3 regions of the Jeotgalibaca porci genome follow, and region 2 is predicted to be linked to each of the others. Evidence: predicted binding sites of a transcription regulator. Region 2 holds the regulator's gene; each other region holds the start of a gene.
The links. Region 2 encodes Rex, which represses fermentation and respiration genes when NADH is low (regulators of the CRP and FNR family bind a similar motif). Its sites were predicted from a motif close to TTGTGAANTANTTCACAA; they were not measured.
Positions count from the first base shown of each region.

Region 1: a site for Rex is predicted at 2,599-2,616, ahead of G7058_RS10420 (2,3-butanediol dehydrogenase). Genes of this name have one in related genera too.
Region 3: a site for Rex is predicted at 2,810-2,827, ahead of adhE (bifunctional acetaldehyde-CoA/alcohol dehydrogenase). Genes of this name have one in related genera too.

Region 1 is NZ_CP049889.1:2,065,876-2,070,409, forward strand. Features, by position in the region: gene G7058_RS10405 (PadR family transcriptional regulator) at 1-338, shown strand, start outside; gene G7058_RS10410 (DUF2812 domain-containing protein) at 316-1,776, shown strand; gene G7058_RS10415 (hypothetical protein) at 1,913-2,404, shown strand; gene G7058_RS10420 (2,3-butanediol dehydrogenase) at 2,800-3,855, shown strand; gene G7058_RS10425 (NUDIX domain-containing protein) at 4,200-4,534, opposite strand, start outside.
Region 2 is NZ_CP049889.1:983,856-988,389, forward strand. Features, by position in the region: gene groL (chaperonin GroEL) at 1-1,324, opposite strand, end outside; gene groES (co-chaperone GroES) at 1,358-1,642, opposite strand; gene G7058_RS04995 (CPBP family intramembrane glutamic endopeptidase) at 1,821-2,492, shown strand; gene G7058_RS05000 (YdiK family protein) at 2,517-2,720, shown strand; gene G7058_RS05005 (redox-sensing transcriptional repressor Rex) at 2,772-3,407, opposite strand; gene G7058_RS05010 (ABC-F family ATP-binding cassette domain-containing protein) at 3,711-4,534, shown strand, end outside.
Region 3 is NZ_CP049889.1:2,124,959-2,129,492, reverse strand. Features, by position in the region: partial or broken gene G7058_RS10740 (transposase) at 1-22, opposite strand, end outside; gene adhE (bifunctional acetaldehyde-CoA/alcohol dehydrogenase) at 132-2,732, opposite strand; gene G7058_RS10730 (post-transcriptional regulator) at 3,030-3,311, opposite strand; gene yajC (preprotein translocase subunit YajC) at 3,345-3,668, opposite strand; gene tgt (tRNA guanosine(34) transglycosylase Tgt) at 3,729-4,534, opposite strand, start outside.

The DNA.
Region 1 (4,534 bases), 1.1 Mb from region 2:
TGAATAAGAAAACAACAAAAGTGCTGACACAGCCAATGTATTATATACTTTTAAGTTTAAAAGAAAAAAGACATGGATATGAAATTATGCAATATATAGATTGGCTTACTGATAGCCGTGTGAAGGTAGGACCAGGAACACTGTATTCACTTCTTTCTCGTTTTGAAGATGATAAGCTTATAAAACTTGTCTCAGATGATGATAATAAAAAGACTTATATAATTACAGATGAAGGTAAAGAGAGATTAAATCAAGAAGTAAAGAGATTAGGACAATTATTAGAAGATGCAAAGCTAGTAGAGGGAGGTCAAGAAGATGAATTTCAAGATAGAAAATAGATTTTTAGATATAACAAATTATCGATTAGTAGAGAAACACTTTGAAAAAATGGCTAGTCTTGGGTGGATGATCGATAAAATAACAATGGGAAGCTTGTTTATATATAAGAAAATAGATCCTGAAGAACTAGACTTTTCAATATCTCCATATGAAGTTGAAACAGCATTTACTGTAAAGAGTAAAGAAGAGTTAGAAGAGTTTCAATCTGTATGTGAGTCAGTAGGCTGGAACTATGCTATGAAGGCAAGTGATCTTCATATTTATTTCAAAAAGGCTGGAACAGAAGTGGTAGATATATCAACAGATGAAGAAGATGAGTTCAACACATTAGAAAGAATAGCTAGAAAACAATTGATATCATCTTATATCTTAATTCCTTTTTATATATACTTATCGTGGGCAATTCTAGGTGGAATATTTAAAGATATTCAAACTTTACAAAATGGAATGGTTCAGATAATAGCTCCTGTAATACCGATATTTCTCATATCAGCAATTTATCAAATAATAAGAATAAAAAAATTCTTAAAAATAAACAGGAAGAATATGGAACTCGGAGATTCATTAGAATATGTACACTCAAAATTTTACTTTGAAAAGGCGACTTCTTGCATATATTTATTATTCCTGATTTTATTTGTTTCATATAGTTTTTATTCAGCGTTTATATTAAACTCTAAGATTATTTTAATAGGATTTGTTCCTCTAGTAATAGGAGTAACAATAGGTATATTCTATAAAATCTTCATAAAACCATCTAAAAAAACTGTCAAATATAAGAAGGTGTTCTTAGGTCTAGCTCTTATACTATCAACACTAGCATCTATAAGTATAACTTTTATAAGTATCAATGCATTTGCAATGGATAGCAATAATCATGATATAGAAGAATACAAAGTACTTTCAGCTAATGATTTTAAAGAAAAACCTTCTGAAGATGAAGGAGATTTGATGAGAAATACTAGTTTTCTTATTCCAACATCTTACACATATTGGTCTTGGCCTAAAGGCGATATCTCTGTAAAGACTGAGTATTCAAATGGACTTACAGAAGGAATAGCTAAAAACCTAGTAGTGAGGTATATAAAGCAAGCTGAGAAATCTGTTGAGAATAGGATATCTTGGGAAATAGAGATTTTAGTGGAAGAAGATATCTATGATTATTCTCTAGAATCAAATGGTATAACAGAAGAAGAATTTGATCGTTTCAAGGTAAAATCAATTAAAGAAGCAGTAAAAGAAGCTATAAAGATAGCAAAAGAAAAAGCTATAATTAAGGACGATAAAAATCTATGGGATCTTGATGAAGTATACTTCTTAAACTATCGAAAAGATGAGATAGTTATAAGAAAAGGTAAAGAAGTGTTCTATATACATGGATTAGATTTTACCGATCTTAAAGTGATAGAGATAATAAAAAAGAGATTAGATTTATAAAATCTAATACCATTGAGTTTGTCTTAATGTCAATTAAGTAAAACCCAAGATTGTAAATTGATGAACATTAGTAGATAAATGCGACATTAAAATAATATGGATATATGAATAAATATAGATTTTACGGAGGTTGAAGATGCGAAATATTTATATAGATAGAACAGAATTTACTGGAGCTATAAGTGTATTTTCAAAAGATACTGAGATTATTATATCAGCAGGTACAACAATTTATTCTATGAGTGTTGGTGATAGAAATGAGGAGTATCAAAGATATGCTAACGATTATGATATTCAATTTATATTTGATGATTATATTCCACATTTAGAATTTTATACGGTTCCACAGGTAGATATTATGGCAAAAGATAGTAGAGGTGGATTTATCGGAACCATTGGCCAATCATGTGACTTAGAAAGTAACGCACCAATTTGTTATATCAATAAGGACTTAGAGTGCTTTATAATCGCTGAAAACGGAGCAGATTTTCTGAGTAATATAGAATCATGGCAAAACAATTTGAAACCCTATAATAAAATCATCTTTTATCGTTCAAAAGTAGAAGCAGAAATGAAACTAGAATTTATAGATTTATCTGATATAGGAACAGATGAAATTAATCTATAATTTTTAATACACATAATGAATAAAAATATTAATTATGTCGCATTATTAGAATTATACATCGTTAAAAAATTTATAATCCAGTTTGTCTTAATCTCAAATATGACAAACTCAACAAAAGAACCAAAATGCTTTTACAGCCAAGAGAATCGTAAGAAGGTTCATTTAGTTAAAATCTACTTCGAGAACGCACTATTTTGTAGAAAAATTCCCAATTTTTCCAAGAACGATTAATTTATTCAAGAAACCAGCTTAAATTATAGAGGTATGAATTATTCAGGTTTTATTATAAGAAAAAATATAAGTTCATTTCCTTGTGATATTTTTCATTTTCTATATAATAATTATATAAAGTTATTTTAAAGGTAACTATTGTATAAAAAGAAAGGTTGATATTAATGAGAGCGGCAAGATTTTATAATGCAAAAGATATTCGTGTGGAAGACATCGAAGAACCAAAGCTAGTTGGTGACGATGATGTTAAAGTGCGTGTAGCTTGGGCGGGTATTTGTGGTAGTGACTTACATGAATATTTAGCAGGGCCAATCATAGCTCCAGGCGATGAACCTGATCCACTTACTGGTCAAAAACGTCCTATTACCATGGGACATGAATTTTCAGGTGTTGTTGAAGAAGTTGGTAGTAACGTTAAGACAGTAAAACCAGGTGACAAAGTAGCAATTAATCCACTTATCACAAGTGGTAATCATGATAATCGTTTATATGATATGTATAAAGGCTTCCAATTCGTTGGTTTAGGCTCAGATGGTGGATTTGCTGATTATACAGTTGTTGACAAGATTAACGTGGTTAAAGTCAGTGATGATGTTTCTTTAGAAATTGCTGCGTTAGTAGAGCCGACTGCTGTTGCGATGCAAGCTATTCGAGAATCAGAGATGGAGTTTGGCGAAACGGTAGCAGTGTTTGGTGTTGGTCCGATTGGATTAGTAAATATTATTGCTGCACGTGCAGCTGGTGCTAAAGAAATTTTTGCATTTGACTTATCGGAAGAGCGACTAGCAAAAGCGAAAGAAGTTGGAGCAACTCATGTCGTTAACTCGGGTGAAGTTGATCCGAATGAGTACATTAAAGAACGTTACCCAGATGGAGTTGATCGAACATTTGAAGTGGCTGGCGTACCTGTAACATTAGAACAAGCAATTCAAGTGACTCGTCCACGCGGTACAGTCACTGTGGTCTCTATTTTTGAAGAACCCATTGACTTTAATCCAATGTTATTAACAGCTTCTGGTGTTCGTATATCATCAACACTAGCGTATGAAGATGATATTTTTGATCTAACGCTGAAGATGATTGAAAATAATCAAATTGATGTATCACCACTTATTACTGACCATATTGAGCTAGAAAATATCGTTGAAAATGGTTTTGAATCATTAAGCAATGATAAGAGTCAAGCGAAAATCCTTGTAAAACTTAGTGGCGACAAATAAAAATTAACGGATTTTAACAGCCTATACTTTACAATTATATAGTAAAGTATAGGCTGTTTGACTGATTTTGCATGCTGCACACATCGTTTATATTATATGTCAGCATATGCAACAATACCAATCGGCTCTCAGTTTAATAATTATTTTACTAATTTATATGAAAGCAGATAGAATGTACTTCTTGAATATTTCTATATTTTTTAATTATATCCAATAAAAAGAAGCCCTTAATTTTTTTAAAGGCTTCTTTTTATTGGGTTTTCAATACACGAAACTTATGCAATTTCATGTATGAATCAAACTTTGAGAATTGTCTTAATAGTGATTATTTTGGATACATTTCATTAATCAGTATTTACTAAGTGAATTATATGATTTTTATTTTTGAAACCAGCTAGCTCACTAAAGATACTAGGTTTTAATTCATTTATAACTTTTAAAGATTCCCATGTAATATCTTGATCATCATTATCTATACCATGATATTCTTTTTTCTCTTTTATTTTACCTTTATAAACAAAAAGAAATTCATGAAAATCCTTTTTTGATTGTTTTTCTAAGAAAAAATTTTCAATTACTGAAAATAATTCTACATCATAAAATTTTTCTCCAGTTTCTTCCAAAACTTCACGTTTTACTGCTTCACTAGTAGTCTCTGAAAATTTTACTCTACCACCTG
Region 2 (4,534 bases):
GTGCAACAATACGTGCTCCTGTTGCTTCGTCGCCTTTTAAGTCAAGTCCTTGTACACGGGCTTGTACGTTAACTAACGCTGTACCACCACCGGATACAATACCTTCTTCAACTGCCGCACGTGTCGCGTTTAATGCATCTTCGATACGTAGTTTACGCTCTTTCAATTCTGTTTCAGTAGCGGCACCAACTTTGATTACCCCTACACCACCTGCTAATTTAGCCAAGCGCTCTTGTAATTTTTCACGATCAAAATCAGAAGTTGTTTCTGCAGCTTGTGCACGAATAACCGCTACACGTTGCTCGATTACTTCTTTCTCGCCAGCACCTTCTACAATTGTTGTGCTGTCTTTCGTTACAACAACTTTTCCAGCGCGACCTAAATGTTCAATAGATGCATCTTTCAGCTCTAAACCTAAATCTTCTGCGATTACTGTTCCGCCTGTTAGTACTGCGATATCTTGTAACATTTCTTTACGACGGTCCCCAAATCCAGGTGCTTTCACTGCCGCAACGTTAAATGTTCCACGAAGTTTGTTCAATACCAATGTTGGTAATGCTTCTCCATCGACATCATCCGCAATAATTAATAATGGACGGCCTTCTTTCAAAATTTGCTCCAATAAAGGTAGTAAATCTTGAATGTTAGAGATTTTACGATCTGTAATCAGAACGTATGGCATTTCTAGGTTTACTTCCATCTTATCGTTATCAGTTACCATATATTGTGATAAGTAACCACGATCAAATTGCATACCTTCAACAACATCTAGTTCTGTTTCAATACCTTTAGACTCTTCGATTGTGATAACGCCGTCGTTACCAACTTTTTCCATTGCTTCTGCAATAAGTGCTCCGACTTCTTCAGAACCAGATGATACTGCTGCAACTTGTGCGATTGATTCTTTAGAATCTACAATTTGAGAAATCTCAGCTAAGCCAGCAATTGCTTCTTTCGCCGCGATTTCAATCCCGCGACGAACGCCAACTGGGTTTGCGCCAGCAGTAACGTTTTTCAAGCCTTCGCGAACAATTGCTTGTGTCAATACAGTTGCTGTTGTTGTTCCGTCACCCGCAATGTCATTTGTTTTAGAAGCAACTTCAGATACAAGTTTTGCTCCCATGTTTTCGAAATGGTCTTCTAGTTCGATTTCTTTAGCGATCGTTACGCCATCGTTGGTAATTAAAGGAGAACCGTATGCTCTTTCTAAAACAACGTTACGGCCTTTCGGTCCTAATGTTACTTTAACTGTGTTCGCTAACATGTCTACCCCACGTAATAGGGCTGCACGTGCGTCTTCAGAAAATTTAATATCTTTAGCCATTCTAAATTCACCTCATACTTATTATTGTAAAAATTATTCTACGATTGCTACGATATCGGATTCTTTTACTACTAAGTAATCTGTACCATCGTACTTAATTTCAGTCCCTGCATATTTCTCGAACAATACATGGTCACCGATTTTAACTGTCATTTCAACTTTTGTTCCGTTGTCCGTTACAAGACCGTTACCTGTTGCGATAACGACACCCGTTTGCGATTTTTCTTTAGCGGAAGATGGCAACACAAAGCCTCCTGCAGTTTTTTCCTCTTCTTTGGCAACATCAATAATGACGCGATTACCTAATGGTTTTAACACAAGTATCCCTCCACAAATTAATTTATTCTTTATTAGCACTCATCTATCCAGAGTGCTAACTTACTTTTCTATCATAATCAAACTTTTTTGATAATGCAAGCAAATTCACTAATTTTTTTCATTCTTGTGATATACTCTCACTTAGGACAATTATAACAAACAAGAAAGGTTTAGATACATGAAAAGAAAAATGACAACATCCACGCGTATCATTTTCGTATACCTAGCAGCTCAACTCTTGCCTGTTCCGCTTACGTTCCTATTTCCGGCAGAGAAACAAATCGCGATGAGTTTAACCTTGGCCATTATTTTTGCCTTTCTAGGAACTATTACGATGATCGTTATTAACTATAAAGAAAAATGGACGCCTGAAGCGCCAATTATTAAAGCATCATCTGCTCCAATTCCTAAAGTTTTACTTTGGGGTGTGTTAGGCTTCATAGCTGCGATTCTCATTCAAATTGTAGCCTCACTAATCGAACAATATCTTTTTGGTGTACCGATTGAGTCTGCGAATACCGAAAACTTAAGAGAAATGACAAAAGCTTATCCTTTACTCATTTTTATGATTACTGTATTTGCACCTGTAATGGAAGAATTTGTTTTCCGTAAAGCTATTTTTACTCAATTGAACATGTCACGTGTTGGTCTTTATGGATCAGCTGTAATCAGTGCTTTGCTGTTTGCTTTCATCCATTTCGATGGTCACTACCTTCTTTATGGTAGTTTGGGATTGTGGTTCTCTTATTTATACTATAAGACAAACAACATTTTTACACCGATGTTGGCTCATGGTTTAATGAATGCTTTTGCTTCACTCCCAATTTATTTCCCTGAATTATTCCAATAAGTGTTGTAAAAAGAAAGGATTTCTATGAATTTAAAAAATATCGTTCTTCAAATCGTTATGAAATTTGCATTTGCTGGTCTTTTTATTTATTTCGCAGTGGATAGCATTAATGTATCCGGTTGGGGATTCCTAACGTGGATTAGTATCTTTTTCGCAACGAATAACATTGTTACAGCGATTCAAATGTTAGTAATGTATTTCAAGATAAAAGATAAAGTGAATAAATAAAAAAATCCCGCACTCTTCAATTTGAAGGACGCGGGATTTTTTATTTTATGCTTAACTGATGTTGTTATCTAAGAAATAAATCAAGGTCTGAAGTTCGTTCGTCAGGTCAACGTTTTGAACGCGGACATTTTCTGGAACAGATAGACGAATTGGTGTAAAGTTCATAATTCCCCGAATTCCTGCTTCCACTAGATTATTAGCAGCTTTTTGTGCTACTTCTTGCGGAACAGTCAAAATGACAACGTCAATTTGTTGAATACGCAGTTGTTCAATCATTTCCCCCATTGGATAGACCGGAACCCCACTGACAATTGTCCCAACGATATCTTCATTTACATCAAAGGCAGCGCTGATCCGTACATTATTACTTAAATGGAAGTTATAGTTTAGTAACGCATGTCCCAAGTTACCAACTCCGATTAATGCAACGTTGGTCAAACGATCTTGGTTCAATGTTTTACTGAAGAATTCCAATAAGTATTCGACATCATAACCATAGCCTCTTTTCCCAAGAGCACCAAAGTATGAAAAATCTCTACGGATAGTTGCACTATCAACCTTTACGGCCTCGCTCAATTCTGTTGAGGAGATTCTCGTTTTTCCGGCATCGTGCAAATAGCGTAAGTAACGGTGATAGATAGGAAGACGACGGGCAGTAGCTTTTGGAATTTCATTATTAGCTGGCATAGTTTCTCTCGCTTTCTTCAAATTTATGTATGTAAAATTATCTATTATAAACGTTTTGTGCTCATCAATACATAGTGCAATTATAGCATGCACTCGTGAAAAATCTAGTATTTTGTTTTAATTTGTACTTTTTTGTGAAGGGTATCTCAACTTGAACTTTGTTGTTATCGCTTTTATAAAAAAAATGGTGCACGTTTCACAAAGGTTAGACCGTTTTCATCATCCTTTCTTTTGGATGCGCCCAGAACGAAAAAACTATGATAAAATGATTATGCATATAATAGAAAGTTGAGGAACGACTGAATGATACTCTTACAAGGACAAAATCTAGCCCGTTATTTCGGTCCGACCGTTTTATTTGAGAATATTCAAATTACGATCCAGGACAATGAGCGCATTGCACTCGTGGGACGAAATGGTGCAGGGAAATCAACATTACTAAAAATATTGGCCGGTATTGAACCGACAGATGCAGGGACTGTTGCGAAGAAAAAAGAAGTGACCATTGGTTATCTTGACCAACACAGTGCTGTCGATTCCACTAAAACAATCTGGGACGAAATGCTGACGGTCTTTGCACCTGTCATTTTATTAATGAAACAAGCAGAACAGGCTGCTACGCGTTTGGCGGACGAAGCTGTCATTAATGACCCCGATGCCATGGAAGCAGCTTTAAAATTATACGACACATTGCAACAAGAAATCCACAAGCAAGATGCATACGGGTATGAATCTGAAATCCGTTCGGTTTTACATGGATTTAAGTTTTACGAAGAAGACTTGGATCGTCCTATTTCCCAGCTCTCCGGCGGTCAAAAAACGCGTTTGGCGATGGCAAAAATTCTATTGGAAAAGAATGACCTGTTGATTTTGGATGAGCCGACGAACCATTTGGACATTGATACATTGGCTTGGTTGGAGAATTACTTGCTTGGTTACCGCGGAACGCTTTTAGTCGTTTCCCATGACCGGTATTTCTTGGATAAAATTGCAACAAACGTTTATGAAATCAGTCGCAATAAAATCCACCATTATAAAGGGAACTATTCTTGGTTTTTACAAGAAAAAGCGGCTCGTTTAGAACAAGAAATGAAGCAATATGAGAAACAACAAGAAGAAATTGCCAA
Region 3 (4,534 bases), 1.1 Mb from region 2:
GCCGATGGATTAAATAAAACACGCGGAACCCGCAAAAACAATGAATGACGTTCCCCCAGAAACTTATAAAAGCCTATGCTGCAAAAAAAAGACTTCAAGGTTTGACCCTTGAAGCCCTTCTATCGTACTTATTATTTTTGCTCTTTGCCATAGTATGCTGACGTTAGAACTTCTTTCAGTTCTGAAATTAGCGGTTGTTTTGGATTAGCAGTTGTACATTGATCTTCAAATGCTAATTCTGCAATCTTATCTCCATCACGTTTCAACCACTCTTCTGGAACACCTTGTTCTTTCAAGCTCATCTTGATACCAACATCTTCACCTAATTGATGGATTGCTTGAGCCAGTGCTTCAACTAATTCTTCTGTTGTTTCACCTTTCAAACCGATGTAACGAGCAATTGTTGCGTAGTCTTCATCTGCTTGGAAGTGTTCGTATTTCGCCCACATTGCCAACTTGCTTGGTTCTTTCGCGTTATAGCGAACGATATGTGGTAATAGGATAGCGTTCGTACGACCATGAACTTGATCCCATAGTCCTCCAATTTTATGTGCTAATGAGTGGGATATTCCCAAGAATGCGTTAGCGAAAGCCATACCTGCAATTGTAGAGGCATTATGGATTTTCTCACGTGATTCTTGATCTGCATATTCATAAGAATTACGTAGGTTTTCAAAGACTAACTTAATAGCTTGTAAGCTCAAACCTTTCGTATAGTCACTTGCCAGTACTGATACATATGATTCAATCGCGTGTGTCAATACGTCCATACCTGTATCAGCCGTTACAGTTTTTGGAACACTGTATACGAATTGTGCATCAACAATTGCTACGTCAGGTGTTAAAGCATAATCTGCCAATGGATATTTGATATGTGTTTCACTATCAGTAATAACAGTAAATGGTGTTACTTCAGATCCAGTACCAGATGTTGTCGGAATAGCTACCATTTTAGCTTTCGTCATTGGCTCGATTTTGTAAGTACGTTTACGGATATCTAAGTATTTTTGTTTAGCTCCGAAGAAACTGCTTTCTGGATGCTCATAGAACAACCACATTGCTTTGGCAGCATCCATTGGAGAACCCCCACCGATTGCAATAATTGTATCCGGTTCGAAATCTCTCATTTTTTTAGTTCCGCGTTCAACAGTTTTCGTAGAAGGGTTTGGTTCAACGTCTGAGAAAATTGTGTAAACAATTTTATTGCTGCGTTGTTTCAGTTGTCCCAATACAATATCCACGTAACCAAGTTTCATCATTCCATCATCACATACAATAAACACACGCTCAATGTCACGCATATCTCTTAAATAACGAACTGAGTTTTCTTCAAAGTAGATACGGTCTGGAACTTTAATCCATTGCATATTATTTCTCCTTTTAGCAATTGTCTTGATGTTTAGCAAATCGAACGAAGAAACGTTACCGGATACGGAGTTATGACCATAAGATCCACACCCTAGCGTTAGAGAAGGAATGTTGTGGTTATAAAGACCACCGATCCCACCTTGAGCAGATGGTGAGTTTACCAAGATTCGACAAGCTTTCATTTCTTTACCAAAATCTTCAATTAAATCTTTACGTCTTGTGTGAATAGATGCTGAGTGACCCAATCCATCAAGGTCTAGCATTTGTTTTGATAATTGGAAGCCATGCTCAGTAGATTCTGATTTCAACATTGCCAAGACTGGGGATAGTTTTTCGCGTGAAAGTGGATAATCAGGTCCAACTCCGTCGATTTCTGCAATTAGCATTTTTGTATCTTCAGGCACTTTAATACCAGCTAATTTTGCAATTTCGATTGCAGGCATACCCACGATTGAACTGTTAACACCTGTTTTATCTTCGCGCATCATTGCATTTTCAAGTTTTGCTAATTCTTGTTTTTTAACAAAATAAACTTTACGTTTTTTGAATTCCGCTACTACTTCTTCATAGATTTCTTTGTCAGCGATAACCGCTTGTTCTGAAGCACAAATCATACCATTATCAAATGTTTTTGAAACAACTAAGTCATTCACTGCTTTTTTAATATTTGCTGATTTTTCGATATAAGCTGGAACGTTACCTGGTCCAACCCCTAGTGCAGGTTTTCCTGTTGAATACGCGGCTTTAACCATTGCTGATCCACCGGTTGCAAGTACACAAGCTATATCCGGATGATTTAGAAGTAAGCCCGTTTTTTCCATTGAAACGCCTTCTACCCATTGGATACAACCTTCTGGTGCTCCTGCTTTAATTGCTGCTTCATACAAGATTTCAGCTGTACGGACTGAACATTTCTCTGCGCTCGGATGGAATGAGAAAACAATAGGGTTTCTTGTTTTCATGCTGATTAAGGATTTGAATATCGTTGTAGATGTTGGATTCGTTGTCGGTACGATACCAGCAATTACACCTAGTGGTGCTGCAATACGTACTAATTGGTCAACGTCATTATCTTCAATAATACCCACTGTTTTATTTTTTTTGATTGCATGCCAGATATTTTCAGAGGCATAAATATTTTTCATACATTTATCTTCATATACACCGCGACCTGTTTCTTCAACCGCCATCTTTGCTAATTCCATATGGTGATCCAAAGCAGCAATAGCCATTTGATGTACAATATGATCCACTTGTTCTTGATTAAAGTCTTCCATTACTGCCAAAGCTTTTTTACCTTTTGCGGCTAATATTGAAATTTCCTGCTCTGCAGTCTGAATCTTCTCTTCAACTGTTGTAGTCATAATTATCTCTCCTAAATGTTTGGTAATCATTTCACAAGTAAATTGTACCCCGGGGTGTAAAATAAGTAAATGCTCTATTGTGATTACATTCACATAATACTCATTAAATGCTTTGGGCACGTTTTCATTTTATTATCAGCACGGTTTTCATCTTTCTTTCTACTTGTGAATAACTTAACATTACGTGCAAATATAGTACAAACAGACTCTAAAAACAGATATTTCAAGGTTGTTTAGAGGTCATTAAAATCGAAAAAACACGAAACGTAAGGATGACTCCTTATCGTTTCGTGTTTTTTATAAAAATTCATCAAAATTAATATCGTCTAACGAAGATACTTGATAAACTTGCGCTTCTAGTGATTTGAAATCAAAATATTGATTCACATTGAATCTGACGATATCGAATACGCGTTGGTAATAGTGTTCCGGCACTGTGTGCTTCCACACAAAATTCTTGAAACAAAGATAAATATCTCTGACCTCAATATTCGGATAACCCTCTACAGAAAATTCAGATACCTTTAATTCAAACCATGGAAGCAACTCCTCATAGAAATCTTTCGATTCTTCGGCCATCCACTTTCACTCCATCACATTGCCTAAATATTATTATTCAGGTAGATCCTCTGTACTCTCTTCTAAAACTACAGTTTCTTCGGGTGCGATTGGTGTCGTTTGTTTGATTTTAGCAATTGCTCTTTTCTCAAACGTTAAGAAAATGCCTTCACAATCCAAAGTAATTGTATTATCAGTTGCATTAATTTCATCAATGACACCATTTAATCCACCGATTGTTACTACGTGGTCACCTGGTTTCATTTGACTTAACATATCCTGTGCTTTTTTAGCTTGTTTCTTTTGTGGACGAATCATTAAGAAATACATCACTCCAAATAACAAAGCGTAAAAAGCTATCATTACTAGTGTATCCATAGGTACTTTTCCTCCATATTAAAGCGTTTTTTTGTCGTATTTAAATCATACCACAACTATCTAAAACAGTTTAGCATTTTCTTTGTTATATCCATATTCTTCTACAAAAGCTTCACGGAATTCCAATAAATTGTCATCCATAATCGCTTGTCTAACATTGTTCATTAAGTTATGTAGGAAGTATAGATTATGGTATGTCGTCAAACGCAATCCAAATAATTCATCGGCTTTAATCAAGTGGCGAATATAAGCACGCGTATAGTTTTTACATGTATAACAATCGCATTTTTCGTCAATTGGACGGAAGTCACGTTCGAATTTCGCGTTTTTAACAACCAACCGGCCAGCACTTGTCATACATGTACCATTACGTGCAATACGCGTTGGTAACACACAGTCAAACATATCAATACCACGGATAACACCATCTATCAACGAATCCGGTGCTCCAACACCCATTAAATAACGTGGCTTATTGGAAGGAATAACTGGTGTGATATAGTCAAGAACTGCATTCATTTCTTCTTTCGTCTCACCTACAGACAATCCACCAATAGAGTATCCTGGGAAGTCCATTGATACGAGGTCTTTAGCACTTTGTAGGCGTAGATCTTTATATCCAGCACCTTGAACAATACCAAATAACCCTTGCTTATCAGCTTTTGCATGTGCTTTTAGGCCACGTTCAGCCCAGCGAGAAGTTCTGGCAACTGAATTCTTAATGTAATCATAGCTTTCGTCAAACGGGGGACACTCATCAAAACTCATGATGATATCAGCACCCAGTTTGTTTTGAATGTCAATTGCTTTTTCTGGTGATAAGAACATTTTAGATCCATTAAGGTGGTTACGGAAATGGACACCTT